Regions from separate parts of the Kyrpidia sp. genome, predicted to be linked through region 3. Evidence: riboswitches for the same ligand, from Rfam matches in the RefSeq annotation. Region 3 holds a riboswitch; each other region holds the start of a gene.
The links. A riboswitch is a leader RNA that binds a small molecule or an ion and turns the genes downstream of it on or off. The one in region 3 is predicted to bind S-adenosylmethionine.

Region 1: it holds a riboswitch for S-adenosylmethionine, as region 3 does, so the genes downstream of both, K6T64_RS08875 (methionine ABC transporter ATP-binding protein) here and metX (homoserine O-acetyltransferase MetX) in region 3, are expected to answer to the same signal.
Region 2: it holds a riboswitch for S-adenosylmethionine, as region 3 does, so the genes downstream of both, K6T64_RS03250 (trans-sulfuration enzyme family protein) here and metX (homoserine O-acetyltransferase MetX) in region 3, are expected to answer to the same signal.

What each region holds. Positions count from the first base shown of each region.
Region 1 covers NZ_JAILZZ010000020.1:6,362-13,512, forward strand. The annotation lists gene K6T64_RS08860 (sensor histidine kinase) at 1-718, shown strand, start outside; gene K6T64_RS08865 (response regulator) at 798-1,460, shown strand; gene K6T64_RS08870 (universal stress protein) at 1,503-3,149, opposite strand; SAM riboswitch class I at 3,396-3,518, shown strand; gene K6T64_RS08875 (methionine ABC transporter ATP-binding protein) at 3,579-4,607, shown strand; gene K6T64_RS08880 (methionine ABC transporter permease) at 4,585-5,238, shown strand; gene K6T64_RS08885 (MetQ/NlpA family ABC transporter substrate-binding protein) at 5,278-6,141, shown strand; gene K6T64_RS08890 (hypothetical protein) at 6,281-6,436, opposite strand; gene K6T64_RS08895 (hypothetical protein) at 6,575-7,057, shown strand.
Region 2 covers NZ_JAILZZ010000004.1:98,598-105,748, reverse strand. The annotation lists gene K6T64_RS03260 (hypothetical protein) at 1-74, shown strand, start outside; gene K6T64_RS03255 (hypothetical protein) at 71-763, shown strand; gene K6T64_RS03250 (trans-sulfuration enzyme family protein) at 855-2,036, opposite strand; SAM riboswitch class I at 2,137-2,246, opposite strand; gene K6T64_RS03245 (lipase family alpha/beta hydrolase) at 2,306-3,481, opposite strand; gene K6T64_RS03240 (MurR/RpiR family transcriptional regulator) at 3,790-4,599, shown strand; gene K6T64_RS03235 (hypothetical protein) at 4,643-4,897, shown strand; gene acsA (acetate--CoA ligase) at 5,107-6,822, shown strand.
Region 3 covers NZ_JAILZZ010000009.1:25,416-32,566, reverse strand. The annotation lists gene sdhA (succinate dehydrogenase flavoprotein subunit) at 1-23, opposite strand, end outside; gene K6T64_RS05525 (succinate dehydrogenase cytochrome b558 subunit) at 37-651, opposite strand; gene metX (homoserine O-acetyltransferase MetX) at 988-2,139, opposite strand; SAM riboswitch class I at 2,190-2,300, opposite strand; gene K6T64_RS05515 (DUF190 domain-containing protein) at 2,516-2,851, shown strand; gene K6T64_RS05510 (aspartate kinase) at 2,868-4,115, opposite strand; lysine riboswitch at 4,243-4,424, opposite strand; gene K6T64_RS05505 (acetate uptake transporter) at 4,605-5,234, opposite strand; gene acs (acetate--CoA ligase) at 5,315-7,151, opposite strand, start outside.

The DNA.
Region 1 (7,151 bases), on a different contig from region 3:
AGAGCGGCGAAAACGCGACGAAATGTACTTTACGCTCCAGGAACGAGAGCGCCTGGCCAGGGACCTTCACGACGGTGTCGTGCAGGATATCGCCTACTCTCATATGCAGCTCAAACTGGTCCAGTCGCTGCTCGCCCAGGGTCGGGTCGCAGAAGCCCAGGATAAACTCCGGGATGTCACCGAAGTGGTCCACGACAGTTTTGTGGAATTGCGGCACGTGCTTTATGACCTCACCATTCACGCGGGAAAGGATCTGAAACATTTTTTGTCCAAATGGCTGGCCGAATTCCAGCAGCGGTCCGGGATCCCCGTCGAAGTTGCGATGCTCGAATTTCCGGACACCTGCGACCCTTATATTGGCGATCAGGTGACCAAAATCGTACAGGAAGCCCTGGCAAATGTCCGCAAGCACAGCGGGGCCACGAAAGTGTGGATGACCCTCGGTGCCTGTCCGGTGGGGCCCTACCGTCAGCAATTTAGCGTCATCATCGAAGATAACGGGTGCGGAATCCCCGAGGACGTCCTTCATCGTTTCAATCAGGGATGGGCGGATCATGAGAATGCCGGTCGTCACTTTGGCCTGAAGGCCATGCGGGAGCGAGCCCAATCCCTGGGTGGAATCTTGACCATTTCCCGCCGGAACCCGACGGGGACCCGGGTTGAGCTGCATTGGTTCCAGGACATATCCCATGAAGACGCTGTCAAGCAAGCCGGTTAATCGGGGCCGCTGTGGCGCCGATGCCGGCCCGGGGATCAGGATCCCGTCCCGAGACGCCAGAGGAAGAGGGGAACGAAAGATGCCGGTGAGTGTGCTCCTTGTCGACGATCACGCTCTGTTTCGCCGGGGGGTGAGAACAATCCTCGAAACTGCCGAAGATCTTTCGGTGGTCGGAGAAGCTTCAAACGGAAAACAAGCGGTGGAACTTTATGCCGAACTGCATCCCGACCTCGTCCTGATGGACATTCGTATGCCGGTGATGGGCGGACTGGAGGCCGTGCGGAGGCTGCGAGCCATGGACCCCCAGGTGCGCATCTTGATCCTCACCGTTTCCGAGGAGGACGACGATCTTTTTGAAGCCATCCGAGCGGGAGCCAACGGATACCTGTTGAAAAACGTCGATCCCGACGAATTGATCTCCAGCATCCAGAAAGTCGCGGCGGGGGAAGCGGTGATCCCGGGTCTGCTCGCCGCCCGGATCATGGCAGAACTCCACAAGGAAGCTACCCCTGAGGAAGTCCTTGACCCCTTGACAGGCCGGGAACTCCAAGTCCTGGGATATTTGAGCACCGGGGCCTCCAACCGGGAGATTGCTAAACAGTTGTTCATCAGTGAACACACCGTGCGCAATCATATCCAGAACATCCTCAGCAAACTCCATCTGACGAATCGCGTCCAGGCTGCCGCTTACGCCATTCGCCAGGGCATCCGCCCACCGGACACTCCCCCCTCAGACGAGTAGCGGGGGCAGACTCAAAACGTCCGCCCCCGCGCCCTCGTGGGATTAGCGAACCACCAACACCGAATGTTTGGCCCGATTTAACACACCGTGGCTCACACTGCCAAGAAGAACCCGGTCAATAGCACCCCGGCCGTGGGTCCCCACCACAATGAGATCGACGTTCTCCTCGTCCGCAACATCACAAATCGCCGTTGCCGGATGTCCGACCAGATGCTTGAAGCGCACCCGATCCTTGTAGTCTTTAAAAGTGTTCATCACGGTCTCTTCAATCTGCTTCGCCCAGGACTCTTCGTACTGGGACAAATTGGCCAAGAGGTCCGGAGTGGCTTCATAGTAGTAGGGCACTGTCTGGGACACGTAGAGGACCGTCACCTCTGCCTCCGTCCACTTCGACAAGATATCCGCCACCATCTGTTCCGCTTTCTTAGACGCCTCAGAACCGTCCGTGGCAAACAAAACCTTTTTCATCTCTGACACCTCGCTCGACAGATGATAGAAGTGTTCCTGATCCCGGCTGGCTGGCTCAGGATCGTGAGACACCCTTTTCATGGCCGCCCGACACACCGGCCCGTCCAAACGGCCGGCTAGCTCCTCGGCGTGCAGGAGGCGCGCCAACCGCCTCTTGACCCCGGCTCCTTCCTTCCCCTGAAGGGCCATTTCTTGGTCAACGAGAAATTCAGCCACCTGAAGGATTCGAGAAGGCAGACTCAGCATCTCGCCGGCGAGGCCTCCAGGGTACCCGGTGCCATCGATCCGCTCATGATGCTGGCCGGTCCATATCGCCGGACCCTCCAGGCCGGGTATTTGCTGCAAAAAAGCCTGGGTGTAATAGGAGTGAAGCCGCTCGCGCTCCTCCTGCACATCGCCGCCAAACGTCCCTCCTGGGTTCCCCACCAGCCATCCCACATCGTGGTAATAAGCAGCAATATTGAGGGAATAGAGGTCCCGCTCCGACAGCCCCATCTCTTCCCCCAAGCTCATCGCCCAACCTGCCACCCGCTCCGCGTGATTCGGAGTCCCCCGCAAGACGCCGGCCAACCGTCCAAACATTCTCGCCAGCTTGACCGCATCTTCTGACGACATCGGAGCGTCCCCGGCAGGCCGTTTTGACAACAACACAAAAGGAGAATACGGACCAAACGCATCTAGGACAACTTCTGGGTGCCCAAGCAGTTCTTCAAAAACTCGGACCACATCCGGATCGAAAACCTCACCAGCCCGCTGCCCGATTGCGCGAACCCGGGCCAGTCGCTCGGCCAAAGGGACATCCATCGGCGCCCGGTCCATTACCTGGGCCGCCTCGCGTGCCACCCGCACAATCCTCGCTCCCAATGAAATCTCACGACCGCGGAGCCCAAAAGGCACACCCGAACCGTCCCAGTTTTCCCAACTTTGCCCAACAAACACTTCTGTCCACGGGTCCAAGTCCAGAGACCGAACCCATTGTGCGGAGGCCACCGGTACGAAGGTTGGATCCCGCCGCTTGAAATCCCCGGACGGACCGACGAGAGCGCCGACGTCATGCAACAATCCGGCAAAATATAACGTTCGTGCCTCCCGGAGGCCCAAGCCTGCCCCGAGCCCGATCTTCGCCGCGAGATACGCCACCCGCCGGGACCTTCCAACCCTTGCCCCGGACATCAAGTCAAAAATGGAGGACAGAGGGTTCAATGCATCGAACCATTTCATGTGCAACCATTCCCGTTCCCCTAGGAGGTCCACTGCAAATTATTCTTAGTAACCGTCTACAGTCTACCCCATCGGCCACCACCGAGAAAGGTTGACACCGACCAGTTTGCCCTGGTGAACCTGAGCTAACGGATGTAGTCCAAATGAACTATTTCCCCCTCCCTCTTGACGCCGCCATCGCCATTCATTACACTGAGATTCGAACTTGTCCTTATCGTATCAAAGAAATGCAGAGATTACTACAACCTCTTATCGAGAGCAGGCGGAGGGACTGGCCCGATGAAGCCCGGCAACCAACACCGCGCTTGACCATAGCGGGGTGTCAGGTGCTAAATCCTGCGAAGCCCATGGCGCTTCGGGAGATGAGAGGGCCGGTTCAGGGGCCCTTTCGCGACGCGAAAGGGATTTTTTGTGCTAGGAGATTGATCGATGATTGAACTTGACGGAGTATCCAAAGATTTTACGATCGGCGGCCGTGCCGTGCGCGTCCTGGACGGCATCGACTTAAACATTCCAAAGGGCACGATCTACGGGATCATCGGTCACAGCGGGGCGGGGAAAAGCACGTTGGTAAGGTGCATCAACCTCCTGGAACGCCCTACTTCCGGCCGGGTCACGGTAAACGGCAAGGATTTGACAAATCTGGACCCCCGGAAGTTGCAAACCGAGAGACAAAAGATAGGCATGGTGTTTCAACATTTTAATTTGCTGTCCTCTCGCACGGCGGCGGAAAACATCGAGTTCCCGCTAGAGCTGGCGGGCTGGCCAAAAGAACGTCGCCGCCGCCGGGTGGAAGAGCTTCTCCGGCTGGTGGGGTTGTGGGAGCTCCGGGATCAATACCCATCCAAACTGAGCGGCGGCCAGAAACAACGAGTGGGGATCGCCCGGGCCCTTGCCCCTCAGCCGGAAGTGCTCCTGTGCGATGAGGCCACTTCTGCCCTGGATCCCCAAACCACCGATTCGATCCTGGAACTGCTCGCCAGCATCAACCGGTCCCTGGGCCTCACAATGGTGGTCATCACCCACGAGATGCACGTCGTCACCGCGATTTGCGACCGCGTGGCCGTGCTGCACCAAGGGCGCATTGTGGAGGAAGGACGTGTGGTGGACGTGTTTCTCCGGCCGAAACATCCAGTCACCACCGAATTCGTCCGGCAAATGGGCGGTGCCGATACCGATGACCTCCCCGGGGTGCCGCAAGACGAACAGTTGTTGCGGTGTCTCTTTGTGGGAGATTCTGCTTTGCGGCCCGTTTTTTCTGAGGTGACGGAAGAAACCGGGGTACATGTGCGAATTCTTCAGGGATCTGTGGACCGGATGAAAACCATTCCCTACGGTCGGTTCATCGTGGCCCTTGTGGGGCCCGAGGAGGCGAAGCAGAGAGCCATACGAATCCTCCAGGATCGGGGGGCATGGGTGAAGGAGGTGAATTCAGGTGGATCCGGGGCTATGGGGTGAAATCGGACAAGCATCCCTCGATACGGTCTACATGATTGGACTGTCGGTATTGTTCTCGGTCCTGCTGGGTGGGCCCGTGGGGATTTTTCTCGTCGTCGCGGGACCTGGACACCTCAAACCGATGCCCGGTTTGTACCGGATCGTAGGGGCGGTGGTGAATATCGTTCGTTCGATACCATTCATCATCCTGCTCATCCTTATGATCCCGTTCACCCGGCTGCTGGTGGGCACATCCATCGGCGTCACCGCCGCCATCCCGCCCCTGGTGGCCTCGGCGGCCCCATTTTTCGCCCGGCTCGTGGAGACTTCCCTGCGGGAAGTCGACCGGGGAGTCATCGAGGCGGCCCAGGCTATGGGAGCCCGCACCGGCCAGATCATCTGGAAGGTCCTCCTTCCCGAAGCCCGGCCAGGGCTCTTGGCGGGCATCACCATTACCGCCGTGAACCTCATCGGCTACTCGGCTATGGCCGGCGCCATCGGCGGCGGAGGGCTCGGGGACCTGGCGGTCCGATACGGATATCAGCGGTTCGACACCGGTGTCATGCTGCTGACCACCGCCCTCCTCGTCGTTTTTGTCCAGTTTCTGCAATGGGGCGGAGATCGCCTGGTCCTTCGTTTCACCCGCCGTTAGATCATAAGGTCTGTATCCAAACAAAGGGGGTCTTTCACCGTGAAAAAGTTGAAAAGAGCTTTGCCGTTTCTGACCGTCGCCTTGGCCCTAGCCTTAACCGCGTGCGGATCTTCCGGAACATCGGGTTCACCCAGCGACACCGGCCAACAGGGGGGCGGGGAAAAAGTTATCAAAGTTGGAGCGACGGCCGTCCCCCACGCCGAGATTTTGGAACATGTCAAGCCAACATTGGCCAAGGAAGGGATTAAGCTAGAAGTCGTGACCTTTTCAGATTACGCCCAGCTCAACCCGCAATTGGTGGACAAACAGCTAGACGCCAATTATTTTCAACACATTCCTTATCTCGACAATTTCAACCAGCAAAAAGGAACGGACTTGCAGTGGATCGCCAAAGTCCACATTGAACCCATGGGGATTTATTCCAAGAAAATCAAATCTGTGGACGACTTGAAAAGCCAGGGGGGGACGGTGGCCATTCCCAACGACGCCACAAACGGCGGCCGGGCCTTGGCATTATTGGCTAAGGCGGGAGTCATTCAACTGAAACCAGGAGCCGGGGTCACGGCCACCGTTCGAGACATTGTACAAAAGCCGGGCAATTTAACCATCCGGGAGTTGGATGCGGCCATGCTCCCCCGGGCTTTGGACGACGTCACGGCAGCGGTCATCAACACCAACTACGCCCTACAGGCCAACCTCAATCCCACCAAAGACGCCATCTTTTTGGAGAGCGCCGATTCGCCGTACGCGAACGTCCTCGTGGTCCGCAAAGGGGATGAAAAGAGACCGGAGTTGGTCAAGCTGGCCCAAGCCCTCACTTCAGACGACGTAAAACAGTTTATCGAACAAAAGTATCATGGGGCTGTGGTCCCAGCCCCCGCCTTGGCTCCTGCGTTACAGTAGGCGGTTAACGATTCCTTTACGCCTTTGTATGGCTGTTCAAAACTCCTCTTGATCTTGGGCGGACGGTAGAGAGCAAACAGGCCGCCTGGGACCCGCGCCCCGAAAGGGGATCGCGTCCCAGGCGGCCGCCGCCCGACCTTCACCGTGGATCGTCGTAACAAATCAGAATCACTTCTTTCCCCAGCTCTGAGGAAAGCTTGGCCTCAAAAGTTTGCAACTCCTCCAACACATGAGGCGGAAGCTGCGAGAATCGATAATCCCGGCGATCGACCGATTGTTCTGTGCGCGGCTTCACGGCTATCCCCCTCCATAAAACGCGGTCACACACCTAGCTTAACCCGCACATTGACGAGCTAATCCAGGGAGTCAACAGATGCCCGGTTTGCATAGGCTACAGTGCCGACATGAAACGCAGGAAAGGAGTGGCCCCACCATGGAACCCTTGCCTCAACACCCCCACGTGGAACATGTCGTCTTTACCCGGGTACTGGACCATCTGACGGCGAGCGAATATGCTCTCGCCGTGCTCTGCTCCGTCAGTCGACAGATGAAACTTTTCGCCGTGACGAAGGACCTGCCGGGTTTCGATGAGTTTTATCGGGAGATTTATGAGAGTTCCTATCACCGGATCACGGCGAAAGGAAGCGTCCGCCGCATCTTAGCCGGAGATCACCACGCCACCGTCGTCGCCATTGCCGTTCACAGCATGCACAAAGCGGCAGAACACGACCGCCTGGCCGGGGAAGCCGTCCAGCGCATGGCTGCAGCGGAAGCGAAAGAAGACGCCCGGCGGTGGATCACTTCTGTTCGCGCTTGGCACGAGCGAACCGCGACCGAGTTGCAGGTGGCCGTGACCCGAACCCGGGAATCGGTGGGTGAAGCGTTCTGGACATCCGCCCTTCAGCTCGATGATTGATGTTCAAACAGGACCCGAAGAACCAATTCCGCTGTGGCCACATTGGTGACTAAGGGCACATTGTAACATCGCACACCCGGAGCAGAGCGGTGAT
Region 2 (7,151 bases), on a different contig from region 3:
CGACTGCTCCTAACGCGAATCTGCCGGCGATTTCCGTGCAGCAATGGCAGGAAGCGTGGAGGGGAACGCCATGACTCTGTGGCTGCGGGAATGGCGGTCCCTGCGATCGGCCATGGCGGCGGTGATCGCGGGGTATGTGATGTTGGTGCTTCTGTCCTTGATCGTGGCGGACAGGCCGAGGAACGTATTCTACTATAATGAAATGGGATCCGTGCTCCTGGCGATCATGGCGAGTGGGACATTGTTCCAACGGGAACTGTCCGGCAGCCAAATGGAATTGTTCGCCGCCTATCCGGCCTCTTTGGCGGGGATGGTAGTGAGGAAGGGGGTTTGGGCCCTCGGAGTGGTCCTCGTGTTTCATCCCATGTGGACCCTTGTGTACCTTTGGAAATTCCCGGGGATGATTGCATACGTATCCATTCCTTGGGCGGGAGTCGGGCCGGGGGCGCCGGTGTCGGAGATTGATCTGCTGGCCGTGGCTGTGCCGGGGTATCTGGCGGCTATTGGGATCACTATCGCGGTGATGGTGGCCGCCAAGCGGGTGCACATTGGCCTTCTGGCTGGTTTCGGTTTCTGGCTGTGGCAAAGCCTTCAAGGGCCCGGCCTAGGAAGCGTGAGTTTGTTCACGCCGTATCTGCCGCAAAATACTTCACTTTTGGCGAATCGGTTGGTTTGGGCGGGGATCGGGATGGTTTGCGTCGTTGTTGCGGCCGGCCTGGCGGAACGAAGAGAGCGGTGGATCGGCGTCGACTCGCCCGAATAGGTCCTCGGAAGGGGCGGCCCCTGGGCCGCTTCCGCGCGGGAAGAGTGTCAGCATGCCCCCTATGGGCGCCTTCTTCCAAGGAGGACCAGCGTTAGCACGTCACCTTGCGCGCACTTTCCTCCACCTGGGCGCTGGCCGCAAGCGCGAGGGCCTGGTCCAAATCCTGGATCAGGTCTTCGACGTGTTCAAGGCCTACAGACAGCCTCAGAAGAGAGTCCGTGACGCCGAGGCGCTGTCGTACATCTGGGGGAACGTCGGCATGGGTCTGGACCGCCGGGTAGGTGATCAGCGATTCGGTGCCGCCGAGGCTTTCTGCAAAGGTGATCACCCGCAGGTGCGCGAGGATCGGGGACACCCACTTGTTGTTCGCCACTTCAAAAGCAATCATCCCACCCCACCCGCTGGCCTGTGCCCGATGCACGGCGTGGCCGGGATGGTCCGGGAGTCCGGGGTAATACACCCGGGATACCCGAGGATGTGCCTTCAGCCACTCGGCCAGGGCTCGGGCATTGCCTTCATGCCGGTCCATGCGCACGTGGAGAGTTTTTATCCCCCGCAACAGCAGCCAAGCGTCCTGAGGACCTAACACCGCGCCAATGGAATTTTGAATAAAAGCCAGGGAATCCGCCAACGCCTCCGACTTTACGACTATTGTGCCGGCCAAGACATCGTTGTGTCCGCCGAGATACTTGGTGGCCGACTCGACCACGATGTCCGCCCCCAGTTCCAGGGGCCGTTGCAGGTACGGAGTCATAAAGGTGTTGTCGACAATGAGCCAGGCTCCGCGTTCGTGGGCAAGCCGTGCCAATCCCCGAAGGTCGGCGATTTTGAGGGTGGGATTGGTCGGAGTTTCGACGAACAGCGCCCGGGTGTGGGGGCGGATTTGCTTGGCCACGGCCTGCAGGTCGGAGGTGTTCACATAGGTGGTTTCCAGACCCAGTGGGCGAAATAGCCGTTCGAATAAACGGTAGGTGCCGCCGTATAGATCGTCCGAGAGCACGAGATGATCTCCTGGGCGAAACAGGCGGCCGATGGCGTCGATGGCCGCCATGCCGGAAGCGAAGGCAAACCCCCGGCATCCCCCGTGCAAGGCGGCGATCGTTTCCTCCAAGGCCAGGCGGGTCGGATTCGAGGTTCGGGTATAGTCGAAACCGGTGGAAGAACCGAGGCCGGGATGAGCGTACGTGGTGGCGTGGTGGATGGGTAAAGAAATCGCTCCGGTGACGGGATCTCGGCGGGTTCCCGCCTGGGAACATCGCGTGTCAATGCGCATGCCTAACCCTCCTGTAATTCCGGTGGAAACCCGTTCCAGAATGGCAAAACCCACTCCTGAGGGGAGTGGGTCGTCAACAAAAGCCGATCCTCCGGCACTCCTCTCATCTCTCAGGCCGCTCACGCGGCCTGCAGGAATTGGCACCTCTCCGGACATTCCGGTGGTTGCCGGGCTTCATCGGGCCAGTCCCTCCGCCACTCTGGATAAGAGTTCACCGATTCAATTGTTGAGTACACCATATCATGGAACGATCTTTTTGTCGAGAGCGTTCAGCGCCGCAGGGCGGAGTTGTCATATTCAAAAATCGCCAGGCGGTTCAACAAGTCCTGTAAAGGATCGGCCGCAGGCCGCAGGGGTGACGCGTTCGGCCGGGAGGCTTCCCGGGCGGCGATGGTCGTCAGGGTGCCGGGCGGCTGATTCGTTTCAGAAGGCCCTGCCGGAGCGGGCAGATGCAGGATATCTGCCAGAATCGGTTGGAGGCGGTTCCAACGGACGTAGCCGTTGTGGTCGGCGCTGACCTGAATGGTGGTCCCGCCGAAGGGATATTGTTGGGCCGGGGTGGGCACGGCGCCGTCATTGGCGGGATATCCCAAAGCCGACAAGGCGGCATAGCCCGCCCGGAGAAAAGGGCTGCTGATCGTATCGGCTGACGGGATGCTCCCCACCACAGACACCACCCGGAGAGCGCGAAGGGCGGGGTTCTCGCTATGTAAAGCGGTCACTTCCTGCCGCACCTTGGCCGGAGTAAGGCTGCGGTCCGCCGCCGCGCCGAATAACGTTGCGGGAATCGGCGAATCCGGGGGCAACTGGACCACGCGGTTCAAAAGGTTTGCCAGAGGGCTCCCGCCCCAGGGGGTGCCGAGGCTGATCAGAGCCGCGGCGTTCAGCGGCCGGTAGTCGCCCAAGGCCACGTACGCATCAAGGCCCCCCATGCTGTGGCCGATGAGGACCAAGCGGCCATCGATGCCCGGGACTTGCTGGCGAAGAACGCTGAGTTGGCCCGCCAACAAATGGCCATTGGCAATAAAATCCGCATCAGGGTCCAACTTCACCGTGGCCACGTTATAACCCGCCGCATAGGCTTCGCGGTATACGTCTGTAAATACCGACGCATCTTCATAAATCCCGTTGATAAACAGGAGAAATGGACGATTCTCATCGTGGATGTGGTAAAATACGGTGCCGATGGGATTCCGGCGGACCGCGTCCACCGTGAATTGATCGGGACTTACATCGATCAAGCGAATGTGGTGTGTGATCTTTGGTGTCAAAGAGCCGACCTCGCCCCCGACGGTAATCGGGACGCCGGGGTTCTCAGCGGCCAAGGGCTCCCCATTGGTGATCGCCGGATGGGTATAGGAATAAGCGAACGCTTGGCTCATCCCCATGGCGGCAAAAGCGACGGTCACGCTCAGGATCTGGCGAAGCTGTTTACGGGTGTCCAACTCTTCGTCACTCCCTCGATCCGGAAGAATTCCGCGTTGTTGTGTCTCCGGAGAGCTTCGGCACAGCCGTGCGCGGAGATTCAGTGAACCGCCGGATCATGGGTTCCGGAGCATCTGCGCGAAGCCGAAGAGGGCATGGTCGATCGGCTGTTCATCGCTCGTGTCATGTCCATCCTATCACAGACCCCGGTGCTCATGAAACGGGGAGAAAAAATTTTGGCGCGGAAATATAGGGCCAAGGGCTTCCGCGGAGGGCCATTGATGTCAGTGGTGGTGGGCCAGGGAATGTTGATTGAATACTTCGTCAAATGTCCTACGACAAGCTTTCGCCCGCTCAACAAAAAGTGGCGGAATATTTGCTCCAAAACATGGAAAAGGCCTCGTATGAAACGGCGGTACAAATCGCCCGGGGGGCGGGGGTCAGTGAGGCCACTGTGGTGCGCCTGGCCTACGCGTTGGGGTACAACAGTTTCTCGGAGGTGCAGCGGCACCTGAGGCAACAAGTGTTGAAGGGGGGGCGATCCCGGGCTCCGGGGCAAACTGTCCAGGCTGACACGAATCCGCTAGACCATGTGTTGGCCCGGGACGCCGCAGTGATCCAGGGGCTGCGAGAAACCCTCGTCAGGGAGGATGTGGACCGGGCTGTGGGTCGGATCATTGAGGCCGACCAGGTGCTCGTGGTGGGATTCCGGGGTTCCTACGCGGCGGCCCAGTGGTTTTTTTATACCCTTGGCATGATGAGAGAAGGGGTTTCGTTAATTCCGTCCGATGGCGGCAACCTGGCGGGAATGCTGAGCCTTACCGAGCGGTCGGCAGTCGTGGGCATTTCATTCCCCCGTTATGCAGCCGAAACCCTCCGTCTGGTCGGTCGATTGAAGGAGCAAGGGTCGTCGATCATCGCGATCACGGATAAACGCTGGTCTCCTCTCGGCCGTTTAGCCGATATCGTCCTGGCGGTGGAGGCGAACTACGAAGCGGGCACTCTATCCCCCGCCGGCGTCATGAGCCTGCTCAACCTGTTGGTGGCTGGCGTGGGGGACCGGGACCCGGAGCGGGTGCGGTTGCGGATGCAGCGTTTGGAAGAGCTGTATTCCGGATATGGCATCATGGTGGAGTGAGACCTCATTCAGGGGAATGTGGCTGCAAAGGAAGGAGATCAACATGAAACCGGAGAAAATCGTGTTGCGAAAGATGCGAATGGCGTTGAAATTTCCGTTTCAAACCAGCTTTGGGACTCAGGTCGACCGGGACTTTGTCATCGTCGAGTTGCACGCCGGGGATCACGTGGGATACGGGGAGTGCACCGTCGCTACAAAGCCTTTGTACAATGAAGAGACGCCCGAAACGGCTCGGATCGACCAGGTTCCGTTGCGGACGGCTTTGGTGGCAGAAATGCTGAAGGTTTTGGCAGCGTAATGAATAGATCCCAGCGGGCGGGAGTTTCCCCGCCGCTTTTGTCATGGGGTGGGTTGGAAAGATAAAGCGGACGTAAACCGTTTTGGAACACTTTTGTTATCGAACAAACACGGGTTCCGGAAGGATTTTTTCGGGCGGCGTCGTAAAATGTTTGTTGATGGAGCTATTTTCTATATGAATACAAAATATACAGAATTGGGGGTCGACAGATGGATTTGACGAATGCAGTACCCGGGCGACCGGACGGGCAACTCCAAGATTACGAGGCCGCCCGGCAGGTGTCATGGGACGAAGAAGCGAAACAGTTCACTTGGTGGAAGACTGGCCGGGTCAATGCCGCGTTTGAGGCGGTGGACAGGCACGTAGAAGAGGGACGCGGCGATGCGCCGGCGATTTTATATTACGATGGGGTCCGGGATGAAACCTGGAGTTTTCGCCGGTTGCGGGATGATGCGGCCCAATTCGGGGATGCACTGCGGCGACTTGGGATCGGTCGGGGAGACCGGGTGTTTTTGTTCATGCCCAAGGGTCCAGAACTGGCTGTTGCACTACTCGGAATTATCCGCATCGGAGCGGTGGCCGGGCCGCTATTCGAAGCGTTCATGGAGACAGCGGTACAGGACCGGCTGGCAGACAGCGGTGCTGTTGCGGTGGTGACGACGCCGACCTTGCGCCCCCGCATCCCGAGGGAACGGCTTCCCGAGCTGCGCCACGTGATCCTGGTGGGGGCAGAGGCGTCGGATGCTGAGGCGGGAGAATGGTCCTATACCGAACTCATGAAGGAAGCCTCCGCCGACTCGCCTGTAGAATGGGTGGATCGGGAGTCGCCCATGCTTCTTCATTATACGTCCGGATCCACCGGTAAACCCAAAGGGGTCGTCCATGTGCACAACCTGATGATTCACCAGTACCGGGTTGGGCGGTGGGTTTTGGATCTGCGCCCCGACGATATTTATTGGTGTACCGCGGACCCGGGGTGGATCACCGGAACGTCCGCTGGTCTGTTCGCGCCTTGGCTTCACGGTGTCCCGGTGGTCATTCGGGGCGGGCGATTCCAACAGGAGGGTTGGTACGAGACTGTCGAAAAATTCGGCGTCACGGTCTGGTTCAGTGCCCCCACGGCATTCCGCATGTTGATGGCCGGCGGCGATGAGTTGCCAAAACGCTATAACTTGTCATCGCTCCGGCACGTTCTCAGTGCCGGGGAGCCGTTAAATCCGGAAGTATTTCGCTGGGGACTGCGCGCCCTGGGAAATCGCATCCACGACAACTGGTGGATGACGGAAACGGGTTGCACGATGATCACGAACTACCCAGCTCTGCCGATCAAGCCCGGTTCCATGGGTCGGCCCCTGCCGGGGATCGAGGCGGCCATTTTGGACGATCAAGGCCGGGTTCTCGGTCCAAACCAGCTGGGGAACTTGGCCATTCGCGCCGGGTGGCCGGGCATGATGCGGGCCATCTGGAATAATGAAGAGAAGTACAAGCAGTATTTTCCTTTCGAGGGTTGGTATATCAGCGGGGATTCCGCCTATCGGGACGAAGACGGATACTTCTGGTTCCAGGGCCGGGTGGACGATGTCATCAATACCTCCGGGGAGAGGGTTGGCCCCTTTGAAGTGGAAAGCAAATTGGTGGAACACCCGGCCGTAGCCGAGGCCGGGGTGATCGGCAAACCCGATCCGGTCCGAGGGGAGATCATCAAAGCCTTTATTTCCTTGCGGCAGGGCTACGCGCCCACGGAGGAACTCAAACAAGAGATCCAGCAGTTCGTGCGCAACGGCCTGGCGGCTCACGCCATGCCCCGGGAGATTGAATTCCGGGACAAACTGCCCAAAACTCGCAGTGGCAAAATCATGCGTCGGGTTTTGAAGGCGTGGGAATTGGGCCTGCCGACCGGGGATCTATCCACGATGGAGGATTAAGGCTCTCTGATGAACGAGCCGGGGTCCGGGTTTCACGGGCCCTGGCTATTTTTTGGCCTCCTGCCCGATGGAGACCACACCTGACCCATTACCCATAGATGCGTGGCACCTCGCTCAGGGTCAATTCTAAGAAGATCGCGATCACAAGCCCAACGCCAATATGATCGGATTTTGGGCGAAACGTCTGTCGCCGATATGTTAAGGCATGGAGCCCCTGCCCGCCATCCCGGGTGCACTCAGCTCTCGGCCCAGAATATCGAGGACTTATTCATTGATGAATAACTCATGTTCAAATGCATGACACCCGTAGCCGGAAGGACGGAAAGTGC
Region 3 (7,151 bases):
ACGATCACTTTCTGCTGACCCATGCCCGATTCCTCCTCACGCCGCCCCGTGGGTGAATGCGACTAGTGCGCTGATGCCGACATAGCTCAAAACGAGGAAAAAGACTCCGAACACGTAAGCGAAAACCCGTTGGGAACGCGGCCCCACCGTGATGCCCCAGTGAATGCAAAACGACCACAAGCCATTACTGAGGTGAAATACCGCGGCGACCACACCGATCACCATGAACCAGAAGGTCACTGGATTGGCGACAATGCGATGGACGAGGTCAAAGCTGGGGGCATTCCCGCTGAACCGCGTTGTCCAGAGGTGGAAAACAATAAAAATGAAGGTGATCACTCCGGTTACGCGCTGGAGGACGAACATCCAATTCCGAAACCAGCCGTAGCGTCCCACGTTGTACCCGGAGGTAAAGGCCACATACAATCCGTACACCCCGTGGTACAAGAGGGGGATAAAAATGAAGATAAACTCAATCAACGTCAGAAACGGGAGATTCTGAATAAAGGCGACAGCGTCGTTAAACGCCTGGGGGCCGTTAATGGCGCTGGCATTTGTGAACAAATGCTCAATCAGGAAGAGACCCACCGGCACCACACCCGCCAAGGTATGTAGCCGCCGAAAAATAAACTCCCTCTTGTCCTGTGACACCGCAAATCGTTCCTCCTTCTGTTGGCCTCAAAACAGCATAAAAGGAAGGCAATCCTAGGTGATTGCCCGCTCACCCCGAACCCATATCGATAGCATGCCCGAAACGTCGTCGCCGCGGCTCAACGTACAAAGAAATTTTAAAGTTTCCCGGTGGGCATGTCAAGGAAACGAGGCCGTCCACGAAGGCGAACAGGAGGGGATCATCTGTGGATACAGGTCAGGGAATTCACGTTTTTCATATTGCGTTGCGGATACAACACCCCAGCACGAGACGTTGTACAGAAACGAAAGCCCCCGGATGGGGACGGGGGCGCCCGGTCGGGACGTGCACCTGGTTCACCCCTCCGGGGCATATACCGATCGTGCCGCCGGGTTCAGGAACTCGCTGAGGGCCGCAGACATCTGTTGAAATTCCACTAAAAATGCGTCGTGACCGTACACCGAGCGAATCTCGCGATACTCCACCCTTTTACCGGTCGCCGCAAGTCCTTCGGCGATTTCGATCTGTTCCGCAGCGGGATACAAGATATCCGAATCGATCCCGATGCAGAGAAATTCCGCCTCCGTCCGGGCATAGGCGGCGGCCACCCCGCCCCGGCCCCGGCCGATATCATGTAAGTCCATAGCCTTGATCAAGTATAGGTACGAATTGGCGTCAAACCGCCGCACCAGTTTTTCACCTTGGTATCGAAGATAACTTTCCACTTGAAATCTCGCCTCAAAATCCACCGGCCCGTCCTCTTCTTCCCGCCCTACCACGCTCCGGCCAAACCGGGCGTTATACAACTGGGGCCCGCGATAGGTGATCATGCCCACCATCCGGGCGAGGGCCAAACCCGCCGCAGGTTTTTCCCCATTATAGTAATCCCCGCCGTTCCACGCCGGGTCATTCATGATCGCCAAGCGCATGACGTCGTTGTACGCAATCGCCATGGCAGACAGTCGAGCACTGGTGGCGATGGGAATACACCGCTCAACCCGGTCGGGGTAGGTCACCGCCCATTCCAAGGCCTGCATCCCGCCCATGGAACCCCCGATCACCGCGTAGAGATGAGTGATGCCAAGCTTCTCCAGCCACAACCTCTGGGCTTCCACCATGTCCCGGATGGTAATGGGAGGGAATCGCAGACCCCACGGGCGCCCATCCGGACCCGGGGACGCCGGCCCCGTCGACCCCGCACACCCCCCGAGCACATTCGAACAGACGATATAAAAACGATCCGTATCCAGGACTCGTCCCGGACCGATCAGCCCGTCCCACCATCCGGGCTGCCCGTCCAAATTCCCGGCGTGCGCGTCTCCGGTCAGAGCGTGACACACCAGGATCGTTCGATCCCGGGCGTTCTCCGGGTCTCCATAAGCTTCGTAGGCGATGTCCACCTCGTCCAGGACCCGCCCGCTGTCCAGGGTTACGGGTCCGACTTTTACCACACCTTTGACCCCGAAGGCATGACCCATCGCCCTCACTCCCTTCCTGACACGCCACAACTGAAAAGCCCCCTCTGCGAGAAGAGGGGGCTTGCAAGGGCAGTGTCCACCTCTTATCTCTCAGGATCCACCCAGGTCCTGCAGGAATTGGCACCTCTCCGCCTTCTGGCGGTGGTTGCCGGGTTTCATCGGGCCAGTCCCTCCACCACTCTCGATAAGAGTTCTCCGAACGATTCAATTGTTGTTTGTAAGCTTTGAGGTTGAGTGTACCACGGGTCAAAATCGCCTGTCAACCTGGCGGAGAAGCCCCGGAGAAAATCTCCCGTAACCAAGCGATCCGCTGACAGCCCTGGGCGCCAGCCGTCAATGTCCGGCCTTGGCCGACATACATTACCATCGACATCTGCGCCCCGCGGGGCAGCTGGAGGGACCCGCCATGTGGGATGCCGAATCCCGCCTCCGGCTTCGGATCTACTGCACGGAACGCGACCGGATTCACGGTCGTCCGACGGCCCGGGTATTGATGGAGTTGGCCCGTTCCACAGGCCTGGCAGGCGCCACGCTATACCGTGGCTTGGAAGGATTCGGCCGTAGCGGCGTGCAGAGGAGCTGGCGTTATTTTGAAACCGAATCGGCTTTGCCGCTCATTGTTGAATTCGTGGATGAGGAATCGGTGATCCGGCGCTATCTGAACGCCTTAGACCACCTGTCCTTTCAGGGGTTTTTGACCATCGAGCGCGTGGAGCAAATCACCTGGAGCGGCCCCCGCTAACGAGGGCCGCATCGACTTATGCTTTGACCGGATTGACCTTCTCTTCAGCTGAGGCGGACAATTCGAAGGTCTGGTGCAACACTTGTACCGCTCGTTTGACATCCCTGGCGTCGACGACACAAGACACTTTGATCTCCGAGGTGCTGACCATCCGGATGGACAGCCCCGCTTCAATCAGCGCGTCGAACATCCGGGCCGCCACGCCGGGGTTGCTAATCATGCCTGCGCCGACGATGGAGATCTTTGCCAATTCTTCTTCCGCCACAATCTCTCCAGCTCCCAGCTCCACCCGCAGATCTTCCAATACCCGAAGGGTCACAGGAAGGTCGTCCCGACAGACAGTAAAGGAAATATCATGGACATCGTTATGCACGATGCTCTGAACGATAATGTCCACGTTCACGTTTTCCTCCGCCAGGGCGTGAAAAACTCTACCTAGACTATCCCGCCGATTGGGGACCCCCACCAGCGACACCTTGGCGACGTTGAGATCATGAGCAATGCCCCGGACCACCTGTCCTTGTTCCACGTTCGCATCCTCCTTCACCCATGTCCCGGGTCCGTCATGAAAACTGGAGCGCACCACCAAAGGCACCCGATACAATTTGGCATATTCCACTGCCCGGGGGTGCAGCACCACCGCGCCGAGGTTCGCCAACTCCAGCATCTCGTCATAGGAGATTTCCGGGATCTTGGCGGCTTCCTTGACAATACGGGGATCTGTCGTGTACACGCCGTCCACGTCCGTGTAGATCTCACAGACATCCGCCTTCAAAGCGGCCGCCAGGGCCACGGCGGTGGTGTCCGAGCCGCCCCGGCCCAACGTGGCGATCTCCCCATCGTCGGTCACGCCCTGAAAACCTGCCACCACAGCAACATGGCCGTCGCGAAGCAGGGCGTCGACACGATCGGGCCTCACCTCCAAGATCCGAGCCTTCCCGAATACCTGCTCTACCCGGAACCCGGCCTGGCCTCCGGTCAAAGACGTCGCCGGTACGCCGAGCCCTTGGAGAGCCATGGTCAACACGGCGATGGACACCTGCTCCCCGGTGCTCAGGAGCATGTCCAACTCCCGGGCTGGCGGCCGCTCATTCACCTGCTTGGCCAGGGCGATGAGATCATCGGTGGTATCGCCCATCGCCGAGACCACCACCGCCACCTGATGACCTTCGGCCCTGGTTTTCGCAACCCTTTGCGCCACCTTTACCATGCGCTCCGCCGTCGCCACGGAACTGCCCCCGAACTTCATCACGATTCGCGCCACATTTCTCTCCTCCTCGCCGCGTGCGCCGGCCCCGCCGGCGGCCGGCGGCGGAACAGACACAAAAAAACAGCCGTAGACAGGCCCGATCTACCGCTGTTCATACTCACACGGAATCGCAACCTCTCTCCCACGCAGTAGCACTCCACAAGGGAACCCCTTGTGACAGTCCCGGACCTTTTCGATCCGGGCCCAGCGCCGGCGCCTTGAGGGCCGCCGCCGACGCTTCGGCGAAATCCCCTTTCCCGGGCGGATCGTCGGCCCCTTCGCCTCCCCGCCGGTACTCTTGGACCTCGCGCCTCTACCCCCGTTCGGGCATCGAGAGTGCGTCATTGAGTTCGCCACAAAGTATATCATAGATTCCCGGATTGTGTATAGGCTTGAAAAGGCGGGCCCGGGTCCCGCCAAACCGGTCCCCAGACCCGCCCGATTCTCCCGGGCGATCGTCGATTCATCTCCCCTTCACCCCATGGGCGGCCGGGCGGCAGCCCGTCAGGCGCTGGCCGCGGGGGAACCCGGGGAAACCTGCCGCCCAGGAGGTTTTGCCCCCACCGACAAAACCGTCCGGCCGAAGGTGCTGTTGATGACTCCCGCCGCGGAGGTGTACCAGGCAACCACCGCCGTCAGAATCCCCAGCCATCCGCCGACATGGGTTGCCCCCACAGAACCGAAAGCGCCGACGGTCAGCAGGACAAAGGTGAGGAACAAGAGCGTAAACACGGTGATGAGCGCCTTGTTGGTTCGAAAAGACCCGATCCACATATAAAACGTGAAAATCGTCCAGGCGAGAAGGAAAAGTCCCAATGCGACACCTGCGTCGACCTTAAAATCCAGCACCCCTTTTAACTGTAGGTAGACAAAGGTCCCCAGGGACATCCAAAAAGCCCCGTAGGAAGAAAAGGCTGTCGCTCCAAAGGTGTTGCCCGTCCGAAACTCCCACATGCCGGCCAACAATTGCGCCAGTCCCCCATAAAACAACGCCAAGGGGAGAAACGTCCCGAGTACCGCTTCCGGGAATAGCCCGGCATTGATGGAACTGAGCACAAAAGTGGTCAGGGCAAAAGCCGCCAGCCCCAGCGGCCCCGGGTCCGAAATCCCCGTGATCTTCACTTCGCTCGCCATAGCATCATACCCCCTCTGTCATCTGTGACCAGCCGCGATCTCACCGGTCGCGGCGGTGTCCCCGCTGTGGCTTGAATATATTACTCTTCTTTTTCTGCGTAGCGCGCTTTCAAGTCTTCCATGACCCCGGGATCCGCCAAGGTTGTGGTGTCCCCCAATACGCGGCCCTCGGCCACATCCCGAAGAAGGCGCCGCATGATCTTGCCACTGCGGGTTTTCGGCAACTCCGGCGCAAACACGATCTCCTCGGGCCGGGCCAGTGCCCCGATCTTTTCGACGACATGTTGTTTCAGCTCATCGACCAAGGCGGGATCGGATTCTACCCCTTCTTTCAACGTTACAAAGGCGGTAATGGCCTGCCCCTTGATCTCATGAGCCCTTCCGATCACCGCCGCCTCGGCCACTGCGGGATGATCCACTAGGGCGCTTTCCGCCTCCATGGTCCCAATTCGGTGCCCGGATACGTTGATCACATCATCCATTCGACCGAGAACCCAGACATATCCATCTTCGTCCTTGTGGGCGCCGTCCCCGGACAAGTAAATACCGTCGAATTTCCCAAAATAGGTGTTTCGGAACCGCTCGTCATCTCCCCAGATCGTGCGCAGCATGGAGGGCCATGGCCGTTTGAGTACCAGGTAACCTCCCCGGCCCGGCTCCACCGGGTTCCCGTCTTCGTCCACCACATCCGCCTCAAAACCCGGCAAGGGCAATGTGGCGGAACCCGGCTTCGTCGCCGTCAGCCCCGGCAGGGGAGCGATGACGGCGCAACCCGTCTCAGTCTGCCACCAGGTGTCGACGATGGGGCAACGCCCGGCCCCGATGTGTTCGTGGTACCACATCCAAGCTTCGGGGTTGATGGGCTCTCCCACCGTCCCGAGCAGCCGGAGAGAGGACAAGTTTCGGCGTTTGGGATACTCTGGACCCCATTTCATGAAGGTCCGGATGGACGTCGGGGCCGTGTAGAAGATCGTGACGCCGTATTTTTCCACAATCGCCCAAAAGCGATCCCGATCTGGATAATCTGGAGCTCCCTCGTACATCACCACCGTGGCTCCAGCCGAGAGGGGACCGTACACCACGTAGGTGTGTCCCGTGACCCACCCGACATCGGCCGTGCAGAAAAAGATGTCCTCGTCCTTGAGGTCAAACACGCTTCTCATCGACGTGTTTGCGCCCACCAGGTACCCACCGGTGCTGTGCACAATGCCTTTGGGTTTCCCCGTCGTCCCCGACGTGTACAGGAGATAAAGAATGTCTTCGGCGCCCATGGTCTCGGCCGGGAACGGAGTCGTCGGCGATTTGGCCATCTCCTCCGCCCAGTCCTTGTCACGATCCGGCGCAAAGGCCGCTCCGGACGCCTCGCCCACCCGTTTGACCACCAACACCGTTTCCACGGGTGTCCCCTTGACCGCTTCATCGGCATTCGCTTTGAGAGGTACCACCCGGCCCCGGCGCCAACCGCCGTCCGCCGTGATCAAGATCTTGGACTCGGCGTCCATGATACGGTCCTTCAGACTTTGGGACGAAAAGCCCCCGAATACCACCGAATGAATCGCTCCGATCTTGGCGCAGGCCAACATGGCAATGGGCAACTCCGGAATCATCGGCAGGTAGATGGTCACCCGATCGCCCCGCCGAACGCCCAGGCGGGTCAGCATGTGGGCCGCCCGATCCACCTCCCGGCCCAGCATTTCGTACGTATACACCTTGGAGTCGCCGGGTTCCCCTTCCCACAAGATGGCGGCCTTGTTCTTGCGCGGGCCCAACCGATGCCGATCCACCGCGTTGTACGCCGCATTGAGCTGACCATCCGAGAACCACCGGGCGTGGGGCGGATCCCATTCCAAAACTTTGGTGAACGGGGTCACCCAATCCAAGTGACGGGCTTGTTCCGCCCAGTATCCCTCCGGATCC